DNA from 2 places in the Lacrimispora sp. 38-1 genome. Region 2 is predicted to be linked to the other one. Evidence: a T-box and tRNA genes for the amino acid it is inferred to sense, from the RefSeq annotation. Region 2 holds a T-box; the other holds one or more tRNA genes.
What was found. The T-box of region 2 lies ahead of leuS (leucine--tRNA ligase). A T-box ahead of a tRNA ligase gene usually reads a tRNA of that ligase, here a tRNA-Leu.
Positions count from the first base shown of each region.

Region 1: it has a tRNA-Leu gene. The T-box ahead of leuS (leucine--tRNA ligase) is inferred to sense a tRNA for this amino acid. The anticodon was not compared.

Region 1 is NZ_JBANEW010000058.1:110,767-122,334, reverse strand. Features, by position in the region: gene V7D18_RS16180 (hypothetical protein) at 84-1,130, opposite strand; gene V7D18_RS16175 (GNAT family N-acetyltransferase) at 1,163-1,615, opposite strand; gene V7D18_RS16170 (MBL fold metallo-hydrolase) at 1,639-2,340, opposite strand; gene fosX (FosX/FosE/FosI family fosfomycin resistance hydrolase) at 2,362-2,787, opposite strand; gene V7D18_RS16160 (NUDIX hydrolase) at 2,830-3,327, opposite strand; gene V7D18_RS16155 (hypothetical protein) at 3,473-3,640, shown strand; gene V7D18_RS16150 (hypothetical protein) at 3,680-4,318, opposite strand; gene V7D18_RS16145 (GNAT family N-acetyltransferase) at 4,640-5,128, opposite strand; gene V7D18_RS16140 (6-phosphofructokinase) at 5,740-6,957, shown strand; gene V7D18_RS16135 (diguanylate cyclase domain-containing protein) at 7,190-8,836, shown strand; tRNA gene V7D18_RS16130 (tRNA-Leu) at 8,877-8,960, opposite strand; gene V7D18_RS16125 (NAD(P)/FAD-dependent oxidoreductase) at 9,047-10,003, opposite strand; tRNA gene V7D18_RS16120 (tRNA-Leu) at 10,151-10,234, opposite strand; tRNA gene V7D18_RS16115 (tRNA-Leu) at 10,283-10,366, opposite strand; tRNA gene V7D18_RS16110 (tRNA-Leu) at 10,525-10,608, shown strand; tRNA gene V7D18_RS16105 (tRNA-Asn) at 10,676-10,748, shown strand; gene V7D18_RS16100 (hypothetical protein) at 11,051-11,305, shown strand; gene V7D18_RS16095 (DUF6143 family protein) at 11,370-11,568, shown strand, end outside.
Region 2 is NZ_JBANEW010000053.1:195,910-207,477, forward strand. Features, by position in the region: gene V7D18_RS13610 (BadF/BadG/BcrA/BcrD ATPase family protein) at 1-657, shown strand, start outside; gene V7D18_RS13615 (elongation factor G) at 854-2,956, shown strand; gene V7D18_RS13620 (CPBP family intramembrane glutamic endopeptidase) at 3,097-4,011, shown strand; T-box leader at 4,058-4,303, shown strand; gene leuS (leucine--tRNA ligase) at 4,400-6,814, shown strand; gene V7D18_RS13630 (hypothetical protein) at 7,034-7,870, shown strand; gene V7D18_RS13635 (hypothetical protein) at 7,930-8,220, opposite strand; gene V7D18_RS13640 (hypothetical protein) at 8,281-8,850, opposite strand; gene V7D18_RS13645 (hypothetical protein) at 8,925-9,077, shown strand; gene V7D18_RS13650 (hypothetical protein) at 9,130-9,399, opposite strand; gene V7D18_RS13655 (alanyl-tRNA editing protein) at 9,554-10,708, shown strand; gene V7D18_RS13660 (AI-2E family transporter) at 10,721-11,568, shown strand, end outside.

The DNA of each region.
Region 1 (11,568 bases), on a different contig from region 2:
TATAATTCTATCGCATATTGCATATCACTTACCTATATACTTTTTCCTTTCTCTTTATTCATAATTTATAATGTATCGATAACTTATTTCTTTTGTAAACATGACACTTCATTATCAAACCATGTTACAATGTCATTTCGCATTGACAGAACAGAATTATCCAGCGATATGGGTAGTCCGCGGCAACCGCCATCACAATAACCGATTTCTCTTTTTCTGCCGCAGCCATACCCCTTTGCAATCAGTTCCTGCAAAACTGGGGAAAACGTTTTTATGGTGTCCGTGTATTCTTTCGTCTTTGTTGATTTCACATTAATATGATAGCCATTGTTGAGAGAAGCGTTAATCCCCCATAAATCTTTCCGTTTATAACAATATTTTATATAGATATGAAACCCTTTTATTTCCACAATGCAGGTAAGTCCTTTATCCAGATAACGCTGATGCAGTTGCAAAATGAAATCCCTGACATCTGCGGATAAAGGCTTTATCGTATCCTGCACGATGGTAAGTACACTGGTTTCATCTTTTTTCAATATTCTGTAATCACAGCGTAAAAATATATCCTGGTTGACAAGGGTGCCGTGGTCGTTTTCGGCAATTGCCATGACCTTCAGGCCTGTCAGCATGGTGGGGTTATCCGGATATGTTATTTTTATGGTTTTAATATCTGAAAAGCTTTGTTTTTTATCATTCATGTCAATACCGTCAATGCAAATACCGCAATCTGCAAGAAACCGCAGACATTCAAGGTTTTTAGTAACAGACAGCTTGTCACACAATACAGTATTACCACAAACGAGAGATTGAGAGTTTTCAACAGACATTCCATAGTAACCTATGTTCATTAGTATGACTCTTACATAGTGCAGGAAGGGATAATATACAGAAAGCGTGGTGCGGTTTTCATATTCGTGGGCAACTTTTTTGCTATTATCATAGTCGTTGCCTTTGGCGCATAAGTAATCGTAAAGCCGAACCAAAAAGGTCCTGAACGCCTGCATGCCTGCATGAAAATTTTCATCCATTAAAACATTTTTAAATGCAGGATTAATCGCATATACTTCGTTAGTTTCGGGAACCATAATTTCCTTCAAATAACTTGCCACATCCGGAAGTGTTTTTCTCACGTGTTTTACCTCTCGTTATTGCTTTTCTAATTTTATTTCAAATCTAAGATCATACATTCACTTGAATTTTCAAAACCAAGTTTTTTATATAATTCTCTTCCTAATTCAGTAGCATCTAAACTAATTTCCGTGACTCCTTTTTCTCTCGCCTCCTCTATTAACAAACTTAACATTTGAAATGCAATTCCTTGTCTGCGGTATTGTCTGTTGGTATATACATTCATTAAATGTGCTCTCTTTCCCGTAGGATGTGAAAAAGTAGGCATTATCTCAATGTAACATATCGTTGCACATCCTACCACCTTTTCATCAATTGCTAATATAGTTGTTTGATTAGCATTTTTAAAATACTCTCTGCTAAACTTAATTAACTCCTCATGAAATATGTAATCTTCTGCTAAGTTATTTACAACTTTTAACATCTCCAATCTACTCTGCATAAGTAATTCTATATCATCGTTTGTAGCTTTTATATATGAAATCATATACTCCTCCTCATATGTAACTTTTAAACAACTCTGACTACACTAAAACCTTGTTTATCTGCTTCTTCGTCAAAGTTTTCTCCGTCTATATGAATACAATAAACTTGACTCCTATTTTCTTTAGGCACCAATTCACATAATTTTGTTAAAGAAGTATGCACACTGCCCTTTGAATCATCTATACATGCATCGTGATATACTAAATTCCCATTCTTTAAAAATTTAATGATATCGATATTCGTCTCACAGGTATCTCCACTATAAAAAATGCTATTTCCTATATCAAAATTTAAAATATACGAATAAGTGTTTAGTGTTTTAACATGTTTAGTTATTTTGGAATCTATATTTAAACTCAATGATTCTATTCTCTTCTGATTGGAGTTTAGTATTTTAAAACTTTCATTTTCTTTGAGGCCTAATAATTCTAAAAATAATCTTATTTTTTCTTTTTCATTAAAGTAAACTTTTGTTGTTATTTTATATTTCCAATAACAATATCCAATGAATCCACCTAATGACCCTATATGATCTGAGTGCATATGAGTTATAAGTACATGAACCTCTTTAACTCCATCCATTAAATTTTTCTCTAAAATTTTCTTAAATACCGTTTCTCCACAGTCAATTAATAATAATGTTTCATTTTCTTTAATATATGCTGATGTATTGGATTCTATAGAATGATATCCAGAACCTCTGCCCAAAAAAAACAGCTTATTCATAAATTAATCCTCATTTGTTTTCTAAAATAGGGATACCTTATCTTTAATAGAATTATAAGACTTTAACCGCTCAGCAAGTGTTCCTGTATGAAGTTCAAATAAATGATTGTCAAAATCATAGAAATACAAAGAGCGTCCTTCCCCTTCTATTCTGCTTCTTGGTTCCCGCATTTTTACGCCTAAGTCTTCAATACGCTTTTTATAATCATCATAATCACATTCATTTATTTGAAATGCAATATGATTATATGTATTCTCTGGCAATGGTTCTCCCTGCATAACCACAATCCATAAATTTCCAATAAGAAAAAATCTTTCCTTTGACAAAGAAAATGTCTGATCTCCGCTGTCATAGACTATCTCTGCAGAAAATATCTTTTTAAAAAATAAAGTGGCTTTTTCTATATCCTGCACAATAAATGTAAGGTGGCTGATACCATTAATCATTGCTATTTCCTCCGCCAGATTCTTATTTAACAAGGTTCATTCTCACGGGTTTTCGTGAAAATATTTTTTAAGTGCATTTATATGCATTGGGTAAAAGCTCTCCGGGTCTTTGTAAAGAACTTCTTTAACTGTTTCAACCTGTTCCCAGTGAACGTCTGATGTTTCATTTGTATTAGTGAGTAAATTTCCTTCTGCCTGACAAATGAATGTGTGAAGGATTATGGAATATCCCCCACTCAAATTCTGTGTCACGCAAAACGGCGACATACTTATAGTGCTATAACCATTAATTTCTGAAGAAACAGTATTTTCCTCACCGTAAATCTTTATAATATTTAATCCGGTTTCTTCCCATACCTCTCTGCGTAAAGCAGTGAACATATTTTCATATTCGCGTACTTTCCCTGCAGGAATTTCAATCATTCCATTTTCACTACCGCCGTTTTCTTTATTTCGAGTTTGAATTAAAATATAGGGCTGTCCCTGTTCAACCTTGTAAATAATTGCACCAACTGCCGGTTTTGCAAAAATTTCTATCATAATATATTCTACCTTTCATTTATATAGATAATTATCTTATGATTTTACAGCTATCACATTTAAATTGTCAATATCTTTGATTATTGTATTAACTTAGAATATTCTATGATATAATAAATCATTATTGAATAGAAAGGAGCTGGCTATGAAACATTTTTTCAATCAGGAATGGAGTATTCTTGAAAAAAAGCTCATCATATCAACAGCTTTATTATTAGGGATAATTATTGGTTTTGTATTTGCACCAATAAAAAAAGGAGTTTATTGCGGCAACCATAATGGAAATACCCAGCTTTCTAAAATGCCTGATTAACAGCCTGAAAAATTGACCGCTTCTGATATTATGAAGCGGTTAATTTATATCCTCTGACCGTTTTATTTCATACCAGATATCTTCGCCTATATCTTTCAGATCCTTAACATTTGTACTTAAATATCCATTATAAACATATTTCGAAGATTTATTATCTGTACGTTCCTTCCCTGTAACTCTATCGGTCACGGCCTGAGGAACTAAGAAGCTAACATTAAACGCTGATTCTGAGAAATCACACCTATAATCTCCAGTCACTGATAATAACTGCGAAAATACATAATACCGATATCCTCCATTATCAATCTTGCAGATCTTAGATAACGCCTTATTATTTAATTGATTTTTACTATTGGATATATTGCCGTAAACATAGAGATCTTCATCAAACCAATGCAGTGTTTCATCATCGATTCCATCTATTTTAACTTTTGCAACTATATAAGGTATATAACAATGTTTATCATCAGATTCTTCCTGATAGAGCTCGCAGGATGAGTATTGGAACATACGCCCATTATATTCCATATCATAAGGCAAACATTTCAAATTATAAGTGATAATTTTATCTCCAACTTCAACCACAACATCTTCCTTAGTATCAACGGTAGTCTTCATACAACCGGTTGCACAAATAATTTCAAGGATCAAAACCATTGTCAGAATATACTTTTTCATTGCCTCCCCCTTTATTGACCTATATAATACATACCGTACTCTTTATTTATATTCAAGAAAAAACGCAATAAATCCCGGCATTTACAATCATCTCTTTTTCATTTACTGTAATTACCATAATATTTTTACAGATTATACTCATAATAATATTGTGTTCATCAAAAAACACATCATTATAGACGGAGGTGTCAAGTCATGGATGGCAATGCGGAAATAACAATAGGTTGTTAATGAAGTATTGTTGACTGCTTAAGCCTTAGTTAGAAAAATGTCTCCATATTAATCTTGGGGGCATTTTTCATTATAACCCGTGATAAACATCTATAAAACATAGTAATAAGGGCAAATATCCTCAAATTGACCATCTTTCATGCAAAATCCCCCCGGAATTGTTCCAAGTTGTTTAAAACCAAGCCGTTCATATAAATGCCTTGCATGCTTATTAGTTGAAACCACAGCATTAAATTGCATAATTCTGAATCCACATTGCTTGGCTTTGATAAGACAGTCTGTTACTAACTTTTCCCCAATATGTAGTCCTCTACTTTCAGAGCTTACCGCATAACTAGCATTACAAATATGACAACATCTTCCTACATTGTTCGGGTGAAGAATATATAGACCATATATCTTACCAATTTCGCTATCTTCTGCCACAGAACAACATGTCTGTGATGCAAAAAAGGCACAGCCAGTTTCAAAGGTCAATATATCCTTCTGCGGAAAAGCATTCCCCTCCTCAACAACCTCATTCCATATGGGAATCATAGAATTAACATCATCAACAGTGTATTCTCTTATTTTAATCATTAACCGCAGACGTCCTTTCTGTTTAAAATTGCGTACAATTTTTTATGCTCTTTAGTAGAATATCATCATACTTACTAACTATCAATATTAGGTTTTTAATGTTTATTAATATTGGGCACGTTTTTATACGCACATAGATATAGTATGGTTTTGAGAAGAGATCGAAAAGAATTTATAGTGTTGTATAGTTTGTTGTATAGTACGTTACTAGCAATGCTAATTTAGGCTGTATTTGATTAATATTTATTCATCTATAAACAGCTAATATACATATATCAGCTATAATCGCTTATAAAATTCCACCATTATTCATTCACAGTTTTTTCACAAGACGTACAAAAATTATTTACATCTTCTACAAACTTACTTCACATCTCTTCTATATACTTAATTATAGAAACAAGAATTACTCCAAACTTGTTTTATAAAACTTTTTTTCATAACTCGCCGGTGGAACCCACATTTCACCGGCTCCTCCCTTTTTATCACCTTTTTCTCTGCCATTCCTTTCCAATTCCCTTATATCCTTTAAATTCAGTTGCAAAGATGCTCTTTCTATTATAGAATAGGAAAAGTGCACCTGGCATATGCAGATTTGGAGGAAATTATACATGAAGAAAAATGCAATCGTAGGACAATCCGGCGGACCAACCGCTGTGATTAATGCAAGCCTTTACGGCGTCATAAAAGAAGGGATGGCTCACGACGAGATCGGCCGGGTTTATGGCATGATCAATGGCATAGAAGGCTTCATGTCCGGAAATTATATGGATCTGACCAATGATTTAACATCGGAGGAACTGGAGTTATTAAAGCTGACACCTGCAGCTTATCTCGGCTCCTGCCGTTATAAACTGCCTGATGATTTATCATCTCCATTCTACCCCGCACTGTTTGAGAAATTCCGCGCCATGGATATCGGTTATTTCTTTTATATCGGTGGGAATGATTCTATGGATACAGTAAGCAAGCTTTCCCGTTACGCTTCCCATCACAAAAGCAGCATCCGTTTTATCGGGATTCCAAAGACAATTGACAACGATCTGATTCATACAGACCATACACCGGGTTTTGGAAGTGCAGCCAAATATGTCGCGGACACCGTTCGTGAAATTGTTTTGGATTCCTGTGTCTACCAGCAAAAGTCAGTAACGATTGTGGAACTGATGGGGCGTCATGCAGGCTGGCTTACTGCAGCCAGCGTACTTGCAAGAAAGTTTGAAGGTGATAATCCTGTTCTGATCTATCTGCCTGAAGCCGCATTTGATTTTGAACAGTTTGCTGCTGACGTGGACAAGGCCCTATCCAAAAAGAGCTCTGTCATTGTCTGTATTTCTGAAGGCATTTCTGATGCAAAAGGGAAATTTATCTGTGAGTACACAGACGAAGTCCGTACTGATACATTCGGTCATAAGATGCTGACCGGAAGCGGTAAAATGCTGGAGAATTTCGTCCGTAACCGTTTTGGTGTGAAGGTTCGCTCTATTGAGCTTAATGTGAACCAGCGCTGCAGCGGTATGCTTGCATCGGCAACAGATATTGAAGAGGCCGTCACTGCCGGCAGGCAGGGAATCATAGCTTCCTTAAACGGAGCCACAGGCATGATGATCGCTTTCAGACGTATTTCCGATTCCCCGTATAAAATGGAATGCGTTACTGTTGATGTAAATGAAGTGTGCAATAAGGAGAAACTCTTTCCTTCCCAGTGGATTTGTGATCATGGCACCAATGTGACAGAGGACTTTCTCGCCTATGCTTTACCCTTAATTCAGGGTGAACCAGACAGGATTATAAAGGATGGAAGACCTCTCTATCTGTACAGATTTTAAAAAAGGTTTATTCACAGGAAAAACGGCTGGTCAGCTTAAATCAGCCGTTTTTGTTATTTTTCTCAATTATGTGTTTTTCTATCAGATCTTCACCCTTTTCCCTATACGAATTACATGTTTTATATTTTTTTTACTATTTTTGTTAAACAGGTAATTTTTTTCATGCTTGCCTCATATGCTTATAATAATAGATATTTTTATTTTCTAACGCACTTATGGGAGAAAGTGAACAATGGACGGAGATGTTTTTTTAGACCGCATACCATGCGGCATACTGAAGGTAAAGACAGAAGACAGATTTCCAGTTATTTATTCAAATTCAGCAATAAAAAACTGGTTTCAGTCTCCTTCCTGTCTTGAAGATATGATTTGTGAATCAGAATTTGGAGAATTTTCAGAAAAGATTCGCAATCATATGGAGCTTGGATCCCGGATATTCAGACTGGAATTCAGAGCCAAAACAATGGATGACCACTGCTGGTTCTCCATGGATTTTCATTTTATACAAGAAGAAGAGTTATTCTATTGTTCTGTATCGGATATCACCTGGCTGAAAAGAAACATGGAAAGTCTTAAAGTTCAGGAGGAGCAATACCGACTTGCAAGCCGTCACTCCGGCTGTATTGTATGTATCTATGATATCCCAAACAGAACCCTTTCTCCTTCCTCAGAATTTACCAGAAACTTTCCAGCCCATTTCACCATGCCCCTTTCTCCGGAATATTTAATTGAAAATGGCATCGTACATGAGGAAAGTATGAAAGACTTTCTGGAATTTTATGAAGAAATGGAGCGGGGTACTCCGGAAGGGGAATGTGTTGTCAGACTTAAGACCGGATCCGGAAAATACCACTGGTTCTCAAAGCATTATTCACTGGTATATACGGAAGAAAAAAAGCCCCTGCGCGGTATTATTTCCTATCAGGATATTACGGATCAATATGAAAAAGAGCTGGCATATCAGCGCTGGGCGGAGTATATGCAGGAACAGAAAAAAGACTGCATCGGTTATTACGAGTACAATACAAAATCAGATCTCTTTGAGGAAATAATCGGAGAAATGACCTGTAATGTTCCCGAGGACGCAAAAAAATCCTTTGCTGATATCATGAATTACATTGCAGAGCATGAAATTTATGAGGAAGACAAAGAACTTTACTTAAATTTCTTCAACAAGGAGTACTTACTTTTTCAGTACTACCAGGGCAACCGCTCTCTCCGGCTGGAACATCGCCGTTTAAGGGCTGATGGCAGTGTCTGCTGGACTCTTGGTATGGTACAGATTGTAACAGACCCTTATACAGACACCATCAAAGCTTTTATCCTGATCAAAGATATTGATGCTTCAAAGCGGGAGACACTGACTTTACACGAGCTGTCACGGCAGGACTGTCTGACCGGACTGTTAAACCGATCAGCTGCCATTTACGCAATCCGTCTTATCTTAAACAGCAGCAAGGGGCACCACATCCTTATCATGCTGGATATTGACCAGTTTAAACAGTTAAATGACAGCTATGGACACCAGTTTGGAGATAAGGCACTCCATCGGGCCGCATCAAGACTTAAATCTGCGCTCAGGAGAGAAGATATCTTCGGCCGCTTAGGGGGCGATGAATTTATAATTCTTCTGAAAGATGTCTCTTACAGCATGGATCTGTATTCCCGCTTAGAAAATTTATGCAGTCTGATCGGGAGTGCCCTGGAACCGGAAGTGCATATATCCGGAAGTCTGGGAACTGCCGCCTATCCGGAGGATGGAGTCACGTTTGAAGAATTATACAGAAAAGCGGATATCGCACTTTATCATGCAAAGAAACATGGCCGAAACCAGTATTCCGTTTATGAGCCTGGTATGTCCATGGCAAATAGTGAATAAAATAAATGCCCTGTAATTCTCATACAGGGCATTTTCAATATGCAGAAGAAGGGACTTGAACCCTCAAGGTATTGCTACCACACGGACCTGAACCGTGCGCGTCTGCCAATTCCGCCACTTCTGCTCTTATAATTGCACAAATTGATGAATCAATTCGTACAATTATAATACTATACTTTTCCAAAATAAGCAAGCACTTTTTTATATTTATTAATTACCATGGGACAGAATGTAAGCTGCAGAATTGATACCTGCTATTGCACCATCTGAAACTGCAGTGGCCACCTGGCGAATCTGCTTCTCCCGAATATCTCCGGCTGCATAGACACCTGCTATTTTTGTTTCCATTTTTTCATTTGCAGGTATATAATGGTCCACAAGATCCAGTTCTTTGTATAATTCTGTATTGGGCGTTGTACCAATATAAGTAAATATGCCGCACCCAGGATCTTCAATGCGCTCTTTTTCTCCTGTAACCACATCCGTCAGCTCCAGTGCTTCCACACGGTCTTTACCAAAAACCGCTGTAAGATTTTTTTCCAGCTTTACTTCTGCATTTTCCAGTAATTCCAGCTTTTTTGTAAACTCATAAATCGCCCCAAGCTTATTCTCAAAATGAATAACTGTAAGCTTTCTGGCAAATCCAGCAAGATAGAGTGCTTCTTTTAAAGCGCCGTCTCCACCACCCACCACGTAGATGTTTCTGCCTTCATACAGATTCCCATCTTTCAAAGCTTTTAAACCCATACCTTTTCCCAGAAGTTGTTTCTCCCCCGGTATATTAAGATTTTTGGGAGAGGAGCCATTTGCCAGAATAACTGCTGCTGACTCATAAGTATTCTGATCTGTCACTACCTTTTTCTCTGTTCCATACAGACATACCTGCATTACAGTCTCATACTGTATATGGACTCCGGCATTTAGCGCCTGGGTTTCCAGGCGTTTTGCAAAAGTGGAGCCTGTTTCCTTCTCCATTAAAGCAGAGTAATGGGTTACTGTGGATACTTTCCCTATAATACCTCCAACCTGCTCTTTCTCCAGTACCAGTACCTTAACTCCCCTGCTGGCCGCATAAATTGATGAACTAATACCGGCAGGCCCTCCGCCAATCACAATCAGATCATATCTCATTTTCTTATCCTTTCTTTTGCAATAGTCTTTTTTTATTGCTGCTTCCTTTTCTGATTATGATTATAGCATTCTGTAATGATAAGTTAAAATTATTTATCTTTATCTTACCATTACAGAAATTTATTATTACAATTAAATCGCACAAAAAAAGCAGTTCTTCACGAATGAAAAACTGCCCGTTAATGCGGGAGATGGGACTTGAACCCACACGATCATACAACCACAAGATCCTTAGTCTTGCCTGTCTGCCAATTCCAGCACTCCCGCATGTCATATTATAGGAAACCTTACAGCTATGACAATCAATAAGGTTCGTGCAGAAGAAGGGACTTGAACCCTCAAGGTATTGCTACCACACGGACCTGAACCGTGCGCGTCTGCCAATTCCGCCACTTCTGCATTGCGCTGTCATCTCTTTCAGCGACAATAGCTATTATAGTATACATGCTCTTTTCTGTCAACCTGATTTTCAATTATTTTGAAAATTATTTTTTTGTATATATTTTTTAAATAATATTGACAATTCTTGTTAAAGATGGTAAAATTACTTTCGTTGTGCGGGAGTGCTGGAATTGGCAGACAGGCAAGACTAAGGATCTTGTGGTTGTATGATCGTGTGGGTTCAAGTCCCATCTCCCGCACTTACTCTTAATAACCAAGAGTTTTTTCTTGACATATTTTACTTTTAGAGTATAATAGGTCATATATTCCTCGATAGCTCAGTCGGTAGAGCAAACGGCTGTTAACCGTTGGGTCGTAGGTTCAAGTCCTACTCGGGGAGTTTTTTAATCACACGTTTCGTGTGATTTTTTTATTGTTTAAAATCATCGCATAATATTTCATATTGAATCATATATATAAATGTACATACCTGTTAAGGTAGTACTTAGGTGCTGTCCCCAGCACCCGCATTTCCGGGCGGAAGTCTCAATCTCCTGTAGACTTCCGCCCCTCTGCGTTCTTTTTCAGTTTTTATTAACTGCAAATCTTATATTACATATAATAATATTAATATAAAACGAAAGGGTGTAGAATATGCCCCCATTCCCACCTTACGGCACCCCTCCAGGCGGACCAGTGCCTATGGGCCCTCCGCCATCAGCCGCACCGCCAAAACCTGCCCAGGCCCGATCTGCTACAAAAATGGTGAGCCCTGGTTCAATGCGAAATTGTATCGGGCGCTTTACCTATATATGGATGAGCAACGGACAGGAGTTCTGGTTCTTTCCAATTCAAATATGGCGTAACAGCGTCTCAGGCTTTCGCTGGGACAGAAGATTTGGCTGGTCATATGCAGGAATATCGTTAAACCGGATCGATATGTTCACCTGCTCCTGACAAAGAAAGCTCCCCCGCAGCCAGACCGTTAAACAGTAACAATTCAGAAAGGTGATGTGGTAATATGGATAATTATATATGCCGTTACGATACGTGCATATTACCTAAAAAAGTGGATGTACCAATAGAACTTTACAAGTCGCTGCAAGGGGAATATTTTATCGGATATGCAGATAACTTGTCTTTTGGCAGCAATACCAGCGCCTGGGCCAGATTATATAATCCGTGCTGCTCCCAGGTAAACTTATATGTAAATGTGTGGA
Region 2 (11,568 bases):
TTTTTTGAAGAGATGGGATTTTTACCAGATAAGCTGATGGTAATGAATGACTGTGAAGTATTTCTTTATCTTACGGAACTGCCGGCTCTTGTAATCGTATCCGGCACAGGCTCTGTCTGCTTTGGCAGAGATGAGAATGGATCCATATACCGGACGGGCGGTTTTAATCATATTGTAAGCGATGAGGGAAGCGGCTTTGATCTGGGACTGAAGGTTTTAAGGACAGTTGGAAATGATTTATCCGGACGGGGTAAAAGTCCCATTCTCACCCCGCTTTTTATAAAGTCAACCGGGCTTGACACATTGGGGAAAATAGATGAATATATCAATGCCAATCTGATGGAAAAGTCCCGGATAGCCAGATTTTCCCTTCTGGCCTGTCAGGCAGCAGCATTAGGAGATGAGACAGCCATGGGCATTCACCGGGAGTGCGCAGATGCCTTATGGGGGCTGATTCATGATACAGCAGCTAAGATGAAAACGGGCGGACTAAACCTCTGGTTATGGGGAAGTCTTCTGGTGAAAAACCATATTCTCCGCGGCATGGTGGAAGAAAAAGTCCGAAATGGGCTGCCTGAGGTGAGCATTGCCATACCCCGGATCACTGCCCTTGATGCTGCACTTCAGGCTTCAGAGAAAAGCAGTCTTACGCGCTGAAAAGTCGGATTTAGGAAAAAAGAGAATATTAATAGGCAAAAATGAGAAAGAGGGAGAGCGCGCCCCTCTTTTCTTTTATCAAAAAATAGAAAAATGTCGAAAAATATTTGTGCAAATTGTACCTTTTGCTTGCAATTATAAGACATTTTTAGTAAAATATTGTTATAGACTTAAATACCGAACAGGAGGAATGTTTATGAACGTGTATGGAACCAAACAGATCCGTAACGTCGCCTTACTTGGGCACGGGGGCGCCGGTAAAACTACCCTTGCAGAAGCTATGGCGTTAGTGACCGGAGCCATCAGCAGAATGGGAAAAATTTCCGATGGCAATACCATCAGCGATTATGACAAAGAAGAGATTAAGAGACAGTTCTCCATCTCCACTTCCCTGATTCCGTTGGAATATGAAGGAGAGGATGGACCGATCAAGATTAACTTACTTGATACTCCCGGTTATTTTGATTTTGTTGGTGAAGTTGAAGAGGCAATCAGCGTGGCAGATGCTGCTGTAATCGTAGTAAACTGCAAGGCAGGAATTGAAGTTGGTACGTTAAAGGCATGGGAGCTTTGTGAAAAGTACAAGCTTCCCAGACTGTTTTTTGTAACTAATATGGATGATGATCAGGCCAGCTTTCGTGAACTGCTTTTGAAGCTGGAAAAAGAGTTCGGAAGAAAAATAGCACCGTTCCACCTTCCTATCAGAGAGAATGAGAAGTTCGTAGGATTTGTGAATGTGGTGAAAATGGCTGGGCGGCGCTTTACCGTTAACAGCGATTATGTTGAATGTGAGATTCCTGATTACAGCCAGAAGAATTTAGGTATAGCCAGAGAAGCTCTGATGGAGGCAGTTGCTGAGATCAGCGAGGAATACATGGAACGGTATTTCTCAGGCGATGAGTTTACCCTGGAAGAGATTTCTTCTGCACTTCGGGAACATGTAATACAGGGCAATATAGTTCCGGTTATGCTGGGTTCCGGAATTAATGCCCAGGGTGTAAAGATGGTTTTACAGGCGATTGACAAGTATTTTCCATCACCGGAGCGTTATGAATGTATCGGTGTGGATGTCTCCACCGGAGAACGGTTTACTGCCAGATACAATGACAATGTGTCTCTGTCGGCCCGTGTATTTAAGACCATCTTAGATCCGTTTATCGGAAAGTATTCCCTGCTAAAGATCTGTACGGGAACACTGAAATCAGATTCAGCGATCTATAATGTGAATAAGGACACGGAAGAAAAGATTGGAAAACTCTATCTGCTGAGAGGAAAAGATGCCATAGAAGTGCCGGAATTAAAGGCTGGCGATATCGGTGCTGTATCCAAATTAAACGTGACACAGACCGGTGATACCATAGCGCTTCGTTCCGCACCCATCGTATATCACAAGCCTGAGATTTCCACCCCTTATACGTATATGCGGTATAAGACGAAGACAAAGGGTGACGATGATAAGGTTTCCAACGCACTGGCGAAACTGACGGAAGAGGATTGGACCTTAAAAGCAGTGAATGATACGGAAAACCGGCAGTCACTTCTGTATGCAATCGGTGACCAGCAGCTGGAGGTAGTGGTCAGCAAGCTGTTAAACCGCTATAAAGTTGAGATTGAATTAAGCAAGCCTAAATTTGCTTTCCGCGAGACCATCCGTAAAAAAGTGGAGGTTCAGGGAAGATATAAGAAGCAGTCAGGCGGTCATGGCCAGTTTGGTGATGTAAAGATGACCTTTGAGCCTTCCGGGGATTTGGAAACTCCCTATGTATTTGAAGAATCTGTGTTTGGAGGAGCTGTTCCCAAGAATTATTTCCCGGCAGTGGAGAAGGGAATTGCAGAATGTGTCTTAAAGGGCCCCCTTGCTGCATATCCCGTTGTGGGGATCAAAGCGACTCTGACTGATGGCTCCTATCATCCGGTGGATTCCTCAGAGCTTGCCTTTAAGATGGCAGCAACGCTTGCCTTTAAAAAAGGCTTTATGGACGCCAATCCGGTGCTCTTGGAACCAATCGCATCCTTAAAAGTCACAGTGCCGGATAAGTTTACCGGAGATGTCATGGGAGATTTAAACCGGAGAAGAGGACGGGTTCTGGGAATGAACTCCAATCACCATGGAAAGCAGGTCATTGAAGCCGATATACCCGTATCTGAGCTGTTTGGCTATAATACAGACCTTCGTTCCATGACAGGCGGTATCGGTACTTTTGAATATGAGTTCAGCCGCTATGAACTGGCTCCGGGAGATGTACAGAAGAAAGAGGTAGAGGAACGGGCAGCCAAGGTTGACCGTATGGATGTTTAAATGAAGTGATAACACTGGCGGATCCAAAGAATAAATTGGATCCGCCTTTTTCTTAATCAGGCTGCGGCATTCCGGATGAATTGCGTAATTGAACAATCTGTGCTAAACTGGTATCAGTTAAACAGGAGGTAAGGTTTTTAGTGGAAGAGACGAGGGCCGCAAAAAAAGTTTTTGGAAGAATAGGAATCGGATATACCGGTTTTCTTAGTGCATCAATTGTTTTACAGATAGCTTTAAAAGTAATGATTCATGTATTTGATCAGGCTGGAATTTTTAATTTGCCACGGGGCTGGTATCTGTTTGCTGCTTCTCTGGCAAATTATGCAGCAGGAGGGCTGGTTTTATTTTTAATTATTAAAAATATGCCTGTCACCCATAAACCGGTAAGCCGGAGCGCGGGAAAAAAGCTGTTGATCTGTTCTTTTTTTATCTGCATCAGCGCATTGATTGCCGGAAATTTATTGGGACGGCTTCTCATGACTGTCATCAGTGCTCTGGAAGGAAAGCCCATGATCAATCCGGTTGAGGAAGTGCTTAAAGGACTGAATACAGGAACTATCTTTGCAATTATGGTGGTTATGGCGCCGGTCTGTGAAGAATTTCTCTTTCGCAGACTCTTGATTGACCGCATCCGAAGATATGGAGATAAAGCTGCTATTCTGGTATCTGCCGTGATTTTTGGGCTCTGCCATGGGAATTTTTATCAGTTCTTCTATGCATTTGGAATTGGTCTTGTGTTTGGTTACATTTATACCAGAACAGGGCGGCTTCGCTATACCATTCTGTTTCATATGATCATTAACTTCCTGGGATCAGTCGCAGCAATTTTTATTCAGAATAACTTAGCATTTGTAGTCATCTATGCTCTGCTTCTATACGGGTCCATGCTTGCGGGGATCGTGTTGTTTTTTATCACAAAGGGTGACTGGATTTTCTGGCAGGGCGACGAAGCGGTATGGGGCAGAGGAGCGGGTAAAGTTCTATTTTTGAATGTTGGAATGATATTATTTTTTGTATTGTCTGCCATTTCCTTTGTTGTCGCAGAGTTTTCATAAAATCGGGTTGACACATTCGGGCAATTATGTTACATTTACAGTTAGCAAAAATACTGTGATTAGGAGTAGTAAGCAGTCTGAAGCATTCAGAGAGCCGGCGGTTGGTGAGAGCCGGTTGGGGAAGACAGCTGAACTGGCCTTTGAGTAGCATACTGAAGAAAGCCATGGCTTTTGTGTAGGTATAGCCGGAATCCCAACCGTTACAGCGGGCGGACAGGAGAGTCTGTCCGGTTGAGCGCATACATTTGTATGAAATAGAGTGGTACCACGCGGTAGATTCTGCGTCTCTATAGCCGTTTTATTACGGTTGGAGGCGCTTTTTTTATGCTGATATACCCGTGAATGTTAAAACAGGGGAAATCCCTTTCACAAAAGGAGGAATATTGTTATGGCATCATCTTATAACCACAGTGCCATTGAAAAAAAATGGCGTGAGAATTGGGCGAAGAACCCGATCAATGTTGACGATGGAAAAAAACCAAAATATTATTGTCTGGATATGTTCCCTTATCCGTCCGGCAGCGGTCTTCATGTAGGCCACTGGAGAGGTTATGTAATTTCTGACGTATGGAGCCGTTATCAGATTTTAAAGGGTCATTATGTCATTCACCCAATGGGCTGGGATGCGTTTGGTCTTCCGGCAGAAAATTATGCAATTAAAATGGGTGTCCATCCGGCAAAATCTACAGCTGAGAATGTGAGCAATATTAAAAGACAGATTAATGAGATTGCTGCTGTTTATGACTGGGATATGGAAGTCAATACCACAGATCCGGCATTTTACAAATGGACTCAGTGGATTTTTGTCCAGATGTTTAAGAAGGGTCTGGCTTATGAAAAGGAATTCCCCATTAACTGGTGTCCTTCCTGTAAAACTGGTCTTGCCAATGAGGAAGTGGTAAACGGCTGCTGCGAGCGCTGTGGAACCACAGTAACGAAAAAGAACTTAAGGCAGTGGATGTTAAAAATCACTGCTTATGCAGACCGCCTTTTAAATGACCTGGATAAGCTTGACTGGCCGGAAAAGGTTAAGAAGATGCAGACGGACTGGATTGGAAAATCTTACGGTGCAGAAGTAGACTTTAAAGTAGAAGGACGGGAAGAGGCCATTACGGTTTACACCACAAGACCTGATACGTTATACGGAGCAACCTTTATGGTGCTCGCACCGGAGCATGCGCTTGCGTCTTCCCTTGCAGTACCGGAAACAAAAGCAGCAGTGGACCAGTATATCTATGATGCATCCATGAAATCCAATGTTGACCGTCTGCAGGATAAGGAAAAAACCGGTGTATTTACTGGCAGCTATGCCATGAATCCATTAAGCGGTGCAAAGGTTCCGATCTGGATTTCCGATTACGTACTTGGTGACTACGGTACAGGCGCAATCATGTGCGTTCCGGCTCATGATGACAGAGACTTTGAATTTGCAACCAAATTCAATATCCCCATCATTCAGGTAATTGCAAAAGACGGCAAAGAAATTGAGAACATGACAGAGGCCTATACAGAGGCAAACGGAACCATGATCAATTCCGGAGAATGGAACGGCATGGAATCAGCAGTTCTTAAAAAGGAAGCACCTGCCATGATCGAAGCAAGAGGCCTTGGCAGGAAAACGGTGAACTTCAAGCTTCGTGACTGGGTATTTTCCAGACAGCGTTACTGGGGTGAGCCGATTCCGATCATTCACTGCCCTCACTGCGGCAATGTTCCGGTACCGGAAGACCAGCTTCCTCTCACTCTTCCGGAAGTGGAAAGCTATCAGCCCACTGGTACAGGAGAATCTCCTCTTGCTGATATTGACGAGTGGGTAAACACCACCTGTCCGGTATGTGGTGCAGCTGCAAAGAGAGAGACAAATACCATGCCTCAGTGGGCGGGTTCTTCCTGGTATTTCCTCCGTTACGTAGACAGCCACAATGATAAGGAACTGGTATCCAGGGAAAAGGCAGATAAATATCTTCCTGTTGATATGTATATCGGGGGTGTGGAGCATGCGGTTCTCCATCTTCTTTATTCCCGTTTCTACACCAAGTTTTTATCTGACATCGGTGTGGTGGATTTTGATGAGCCGTTTACCAAACTGTTTAATCAGGGAATGATTACAGGTAAAAACGGAATTAAGATGAGCAAATCAAAGGGCAATGTGGTATCTCCCGACGAGCTTGTTCAGGATTATGGATGTGATTCTCTCCGTATGTATGAGCTCTTTGTAGGACCGCCGGAGTTAGATGCAGAGTGGGATGACAGAGGAATTGAAGGTGTCAGCCGTTTCTTAAACCGTTTCTATAATCTGGTATCAGACAACTGCGGTCAGAACGTGGCAGCCACAAAGGAAATGATCCGTCTTCGCAACAAACTGGTATTTGATATTGAACAGCGTTTCAACCAGTTTAACTTAAATACGGTTATTTCCGGCTTTATGGAATATAACAATAAACTGATCGAGCTTGCAAAAACAGCCGGCGGCATTGATAAAGAGACATTAAAGACCTTTGTAATTCTTCTCGCACCATTTGCCCCTCATATCGGAGAGGAACTGTGGCAGCAGCTTGGCGGCACAGATTCCGTGTTCCATGCAACATGGCCGGAGTGGAGTGAAGAGGCCATGAAAGAGGATGAAATCGAAGTTGCCGTTCAGGTGAATGGAAAAACAAGAGCTGTGGTAAAACTTCCGGCAGATGTTTCAAAGGAAGATGCAATTGAAGCGGGCAAAGCACTGATTCCGGATAAGATTACTGGGGCTATTGTGAAGGAAATTTATGTTCCCGGAAGGATTATAAATATTGTCTGTAAATAGTTTTAAGAAAAAATTCTAAGCATTAAGTAAGGACACTATGACTGAAGAAGTACAGCTGTAGTGTCCTTATTTTGCTTCAAAGCTTCAATGCATGTTTCAGGGGTATATGCTAATTTTGGCACTCAATGTATATAATTTTGGCATTTGGGTTGATAACTCTTCGCATCGGGTATATGCTGAATGATAGAATTCAATCAAAGCGAAGGAGGATTGATTCCAATGTTTGAGAGACAGAAAAACAAATGCAAAATTGTATATAATAATTATCAATTTTATGAGAATGCCGCTTTGACTGAAATGATAGAAAAGCAGATGGCAGAGGGATATCATATTTGCGGTATAATAGGAGAATCCTGCAATATATTAAAATTTTTTTATGAAAAAGCCAGGGCACCAAAGTCTTGCGTTATTTATCACAAACATCTAGATGATAAAACAGATGCACAAATTGAAGAAATGAAAGCTGAGAAAATGGAAATTCTATGCCAGAACAATCATTGTATCATATTTGGAATTCCCTCCAGTGACGCTGATGAATTGAAATCAGATATGATTGTAAAAAAACAAAGTAAATTACCTGGCATTCACATAAAAAAATCTACAGCTCTTATTTCAATATTACTTGTTCTTTCTGTAATCAGTCTGGTGCTGAAAATATTATTGATAAACAAAGGGGATTTATATTTCAATCAGTTGAGTATAGCGCTTTACCTAGCGTTGAATTTTATTTTTCTGTTATATTTTACAGGTGATCTTCACGATATTATAAAAGGTAAAGGAATATACTCAGATGGTATCATGTATTTTTCCAGTCGTACAAAATTCAAAGATATATTGTTCCGGGTTGGGGACATACTTAGATTGGTCATATTGCTTGGAAGTATTTGTATCAGTGCTGCGATTCTGATATTTGTTAAGGATGGAGTATTAGCAATTAATGTTCTGAAAATGTGGCTGATATATTGTACCATTGGTTATATATACAGACTGCGTGTTCGAAGATCTTATTTATCACTGTTACTAATTCAAGTTTTTATGGCAACACTAAGTTTTTAGTAAAATACTATATTTGTATAGAATACCGGTGCCAGGACTTGTGTCCCGGCACCGGTAATTTATTTCTTTCCATTTCGCTTCATCATATTTTTTGAAAGCATGCGAATGGTTTCTATGCGCTGCCGTTCGCCTGGATTCATGTTGGCACTGATAATAGAAATAAGAAGATCCGTCTCCTCATCGCTGAACTGTATGCCCTTCTGACTGGCCTCCGCGCTCAGACTCATAAGAGTCGGGAACAGCTGGTCTTTTGGAGCGGACTCTGCCCGCTTGGCAAATTCGGTCAGCATGGATAGCTTCTGGGGATTCATATTTTTTAATCGTGGGTCCTGTTTCCAGTTGGTATTCATAAGTTGATACGCTTCCTTTCCTGTGAATATGTAAAAAACGGGCTGGGGGACTGTCACACTTTAATTCATCTGCTGCATGGCGGACATCATAAGCTGCATGGTTTCCAGGCGTGACTGCTGTTCCGGCGGCATGAAGTTCTTTAGTTGCTCAAAGGGCATCCTGCCAAATGGATTGTTCTGCCGGTGGGAATTGCCGGAACGGTTTTGTCCGTCGGAATGAGTCTGGTTTTGTGACTGGGATTGCGGCTGTGCCTGTGCCTGCAGCGGAATTGTAGAACTGGGGACAACTTCCGAATAGGCGTTTGCCAGGTTAAATCCCTGGAAAATGTTGATAAATAAATCAATTAAATCCTGCTCTGAAGGATTGGCATAAGGCTTGATGGTGTTTAACATTTCGATGGGAGAGTCAGACCGCTCCTTTTCACCTACAGAGCAGATTCCCATAGCTGCCACTTCATCATCCTCAAATAAGTTTATGGTACGCTGCAGTTCCCTGAATTTGACAAAGGTGGAGATAAAACGTTGCTGGGGAACATTCATATAAGGCAGGGCAGCCTTCATCATATCAAGATGATTATCGCCGATACGGGAGTCTAATTCATTTGCATGGACATTTTGATCGTTATTCATTTCAAGAGATCCTTACTTTTCTTGTTGACAATATATGCAGCCGCATATATTAGTATTACAGGAGAGTGATATATATGAGAAACCGATTAATCATAGATGGAAATGCAGTTTACGAAATTGATGATGAATGCATGAAACAGAAAGAAAACAGAAATACCCAGGAAGGCACAATGAATCAGGCTTCTTTTACAAGACCGGGGCAGGAGAAAGGACAGAGCCGGGGGTAAACGTAAACAGGACCCGAACCAAAGATGGTTCGGGTCCTGCTTTATGTTTTGTTTAGCAGCCGAATCCGCCGCCACATCCGCCGCCGAAGCCACAGCCGCCGCAGCAGAACAGAAGAATGATGATCCAAATCCAACTGCCACAACCATCATTTCCACAACCGCCACAACCGCCACAACCGTTGCCGCATCCGCCGCCGAAGCCATTACCGCCGCAGCAGCACAGAAGAAGGATAATCCAGATAATATTACAACCGTTATTACCGCATCCTCCGTTGTTGCAATCGCATCCGCATCCACAGTTAGTTGCTGCCAGATCACTCATATTGGTTCCTCCAAATAATTTGTTTACACTGTAAGTGTATGAAAGTCAGCTTGCCACTGTTTCCATTTTTTCTGAAAAATTTTAGATTTGATATGATTGAACTTAAAGAAATGTTGTGTATAATTAGTAGCAACAGGATTAAAAGGAGTAAAAGATGGAAAAATTATATTATGAGAGACCCTACGTGAAAAAATTTGAAGCAGAGGTAGTTGAGTGCAGGCCGGATAAAGATGGAAAATATCTGGTTCGGTTAAACAGGACAGCCTTTTACCCTGAGGGGGGAGGGCAGCCGGCGGATACAGGAACGTTGGGAGAAGCCCTTGTCTGTGATGTCAGGGAGCGGCCGGAGGGAATCGTTCATATTACGGACAGGCCCATTCCGGAAAAGACGCTGGTAACTGGAATCCTGGACTGGGAGAGAAGATTCAGCCATATGCAGAATCATTCCGGAGAGCATTTGCTTTCAGGCGTGGTACATAAGCATTACGGTTATGATAATATAGGATTTCATATGGGCAAAGACGAAGTGACCGTTGATTTTAACGGAACTTTGACCATGGAGCAGTTAGAAGAAGTGGAAGCAGAGGTCAATGAACTGATCTGGCAGAATATACCGGTTCTTGAGACTTATCCTTCAAAAGAAGAGCTGGATGCTCTTGATTACAGAAGCAAGAAGGAATTAAGCGGACAGGTCCGGATTATTGAATTTCCGGGAGCGGATGTATGTGCCTGCTGCGGAACCCACGTAATGACTGCAGGAGAGATCGGCATCTTAAAAGTTACAGGTCTGGCACGTTATAAAGGCGGGGTGAGAGTGTCACTGCTGTGCGGCAGGGAGGCACTGCTTGATTACCGGAGAAAATTAAAGACTGTCCAGAACATTTCCGTATTATTATCGGCAAAGCCGGACAGCGTGTCCGATGCGGTTTCAAAGCTAAAAGAGGATGGAATCAGGAAGGACGGTGATTTAAACCGCCTTACCAGAGAGCTGTTTGTACGAAAGGCGGCAGAATATCCGGAATCGGACGCCCCTTTGCTGGTACTTGAAGAGAATCTTATGCCGGTGCAGCTAAGACAGTTCTGCACGATGCTGTATGAAGAAAAAAAGGGCAGCATCGTATTGGTATGTTCCGGGGAAGAAGGTCTGTATCAGTATGCAGCAGGAAGCAGCACGGCAGATATGCGGGCACTCAGCCGTCAGTTAAATGAAAGATTAAATGGACGCGGTGGCGGTAACACCCTGTTGGCGCAGGGAACCTTCCAGACATCGTTTCAGGAAATTCAGAAAGTGTTTAAAGAAGAGCTTTAAGAGGAGGATTGAATGGAATTAAATGACAGCACAATAAAAAAAATACGCTGGTTGATTGTATTTACTGTGGTTGCCGTAGTAGCAGGTATTAATTATAGAAGTTTATTTGCCCTTCTTGTACGGGCAGTTGCGATTCTTACCCCTTTTTTGTTAGGAGGTGTCATGGCATTTGTTTTAAATGTTCCCATGCGCGCAATAGAAGGGGTCCTGCCGGTAAAAAAAGAAAGTCAGTTTCGCCGTCCCTTAAGCCTGTGCCTGACCTTTTTGTTTGTAATCGGAATTTTACTTCTGGTTATTTTTGTAGTCATGCCCCAGTTGTTTGATACAGTCTTAAGCCTGCAGTACAGTTTACCCGTTTTTTGGAACGGAGTAAAGGCAGAGGCAGAAAAGCTGTTTTCCCAATATCCGGAAATAGCAGATTATATTAACAACATCCATATTGACTGGAAATCTTATCTTGAGAAGATTGTCCAATTTTTATCTGTTGGCGCCGGAACGGTATTATCTTCCACCATATCTGCAGCTTTAAGCATAATAAGCGGAGTAACCACCTTTGCAATTGGTCTGGTGTTTGCAGTTTATATTCTTTTACAGAAGGAAAATTTATCCAGGCAGATAAAAAAACTTATGAAAGCATTTCTTCCTGACCATGCATCTGAGAGAATTTTGGAAATATTAAGTCTTGCCAGTCGTACCTTTTCCAATTTTCTTGCAGGACAGTGCGTGGAGGCAGTCATACTTGGAAGTATGTTCTTTATCACATTATCGGTATTGCGTCTTCCGTATGCACTACTTATTGGAGTGCTGATTGCGTTTACCGCGCTGATTCCTATGTTCGGGGCATTTATCGGCTGTGCAAT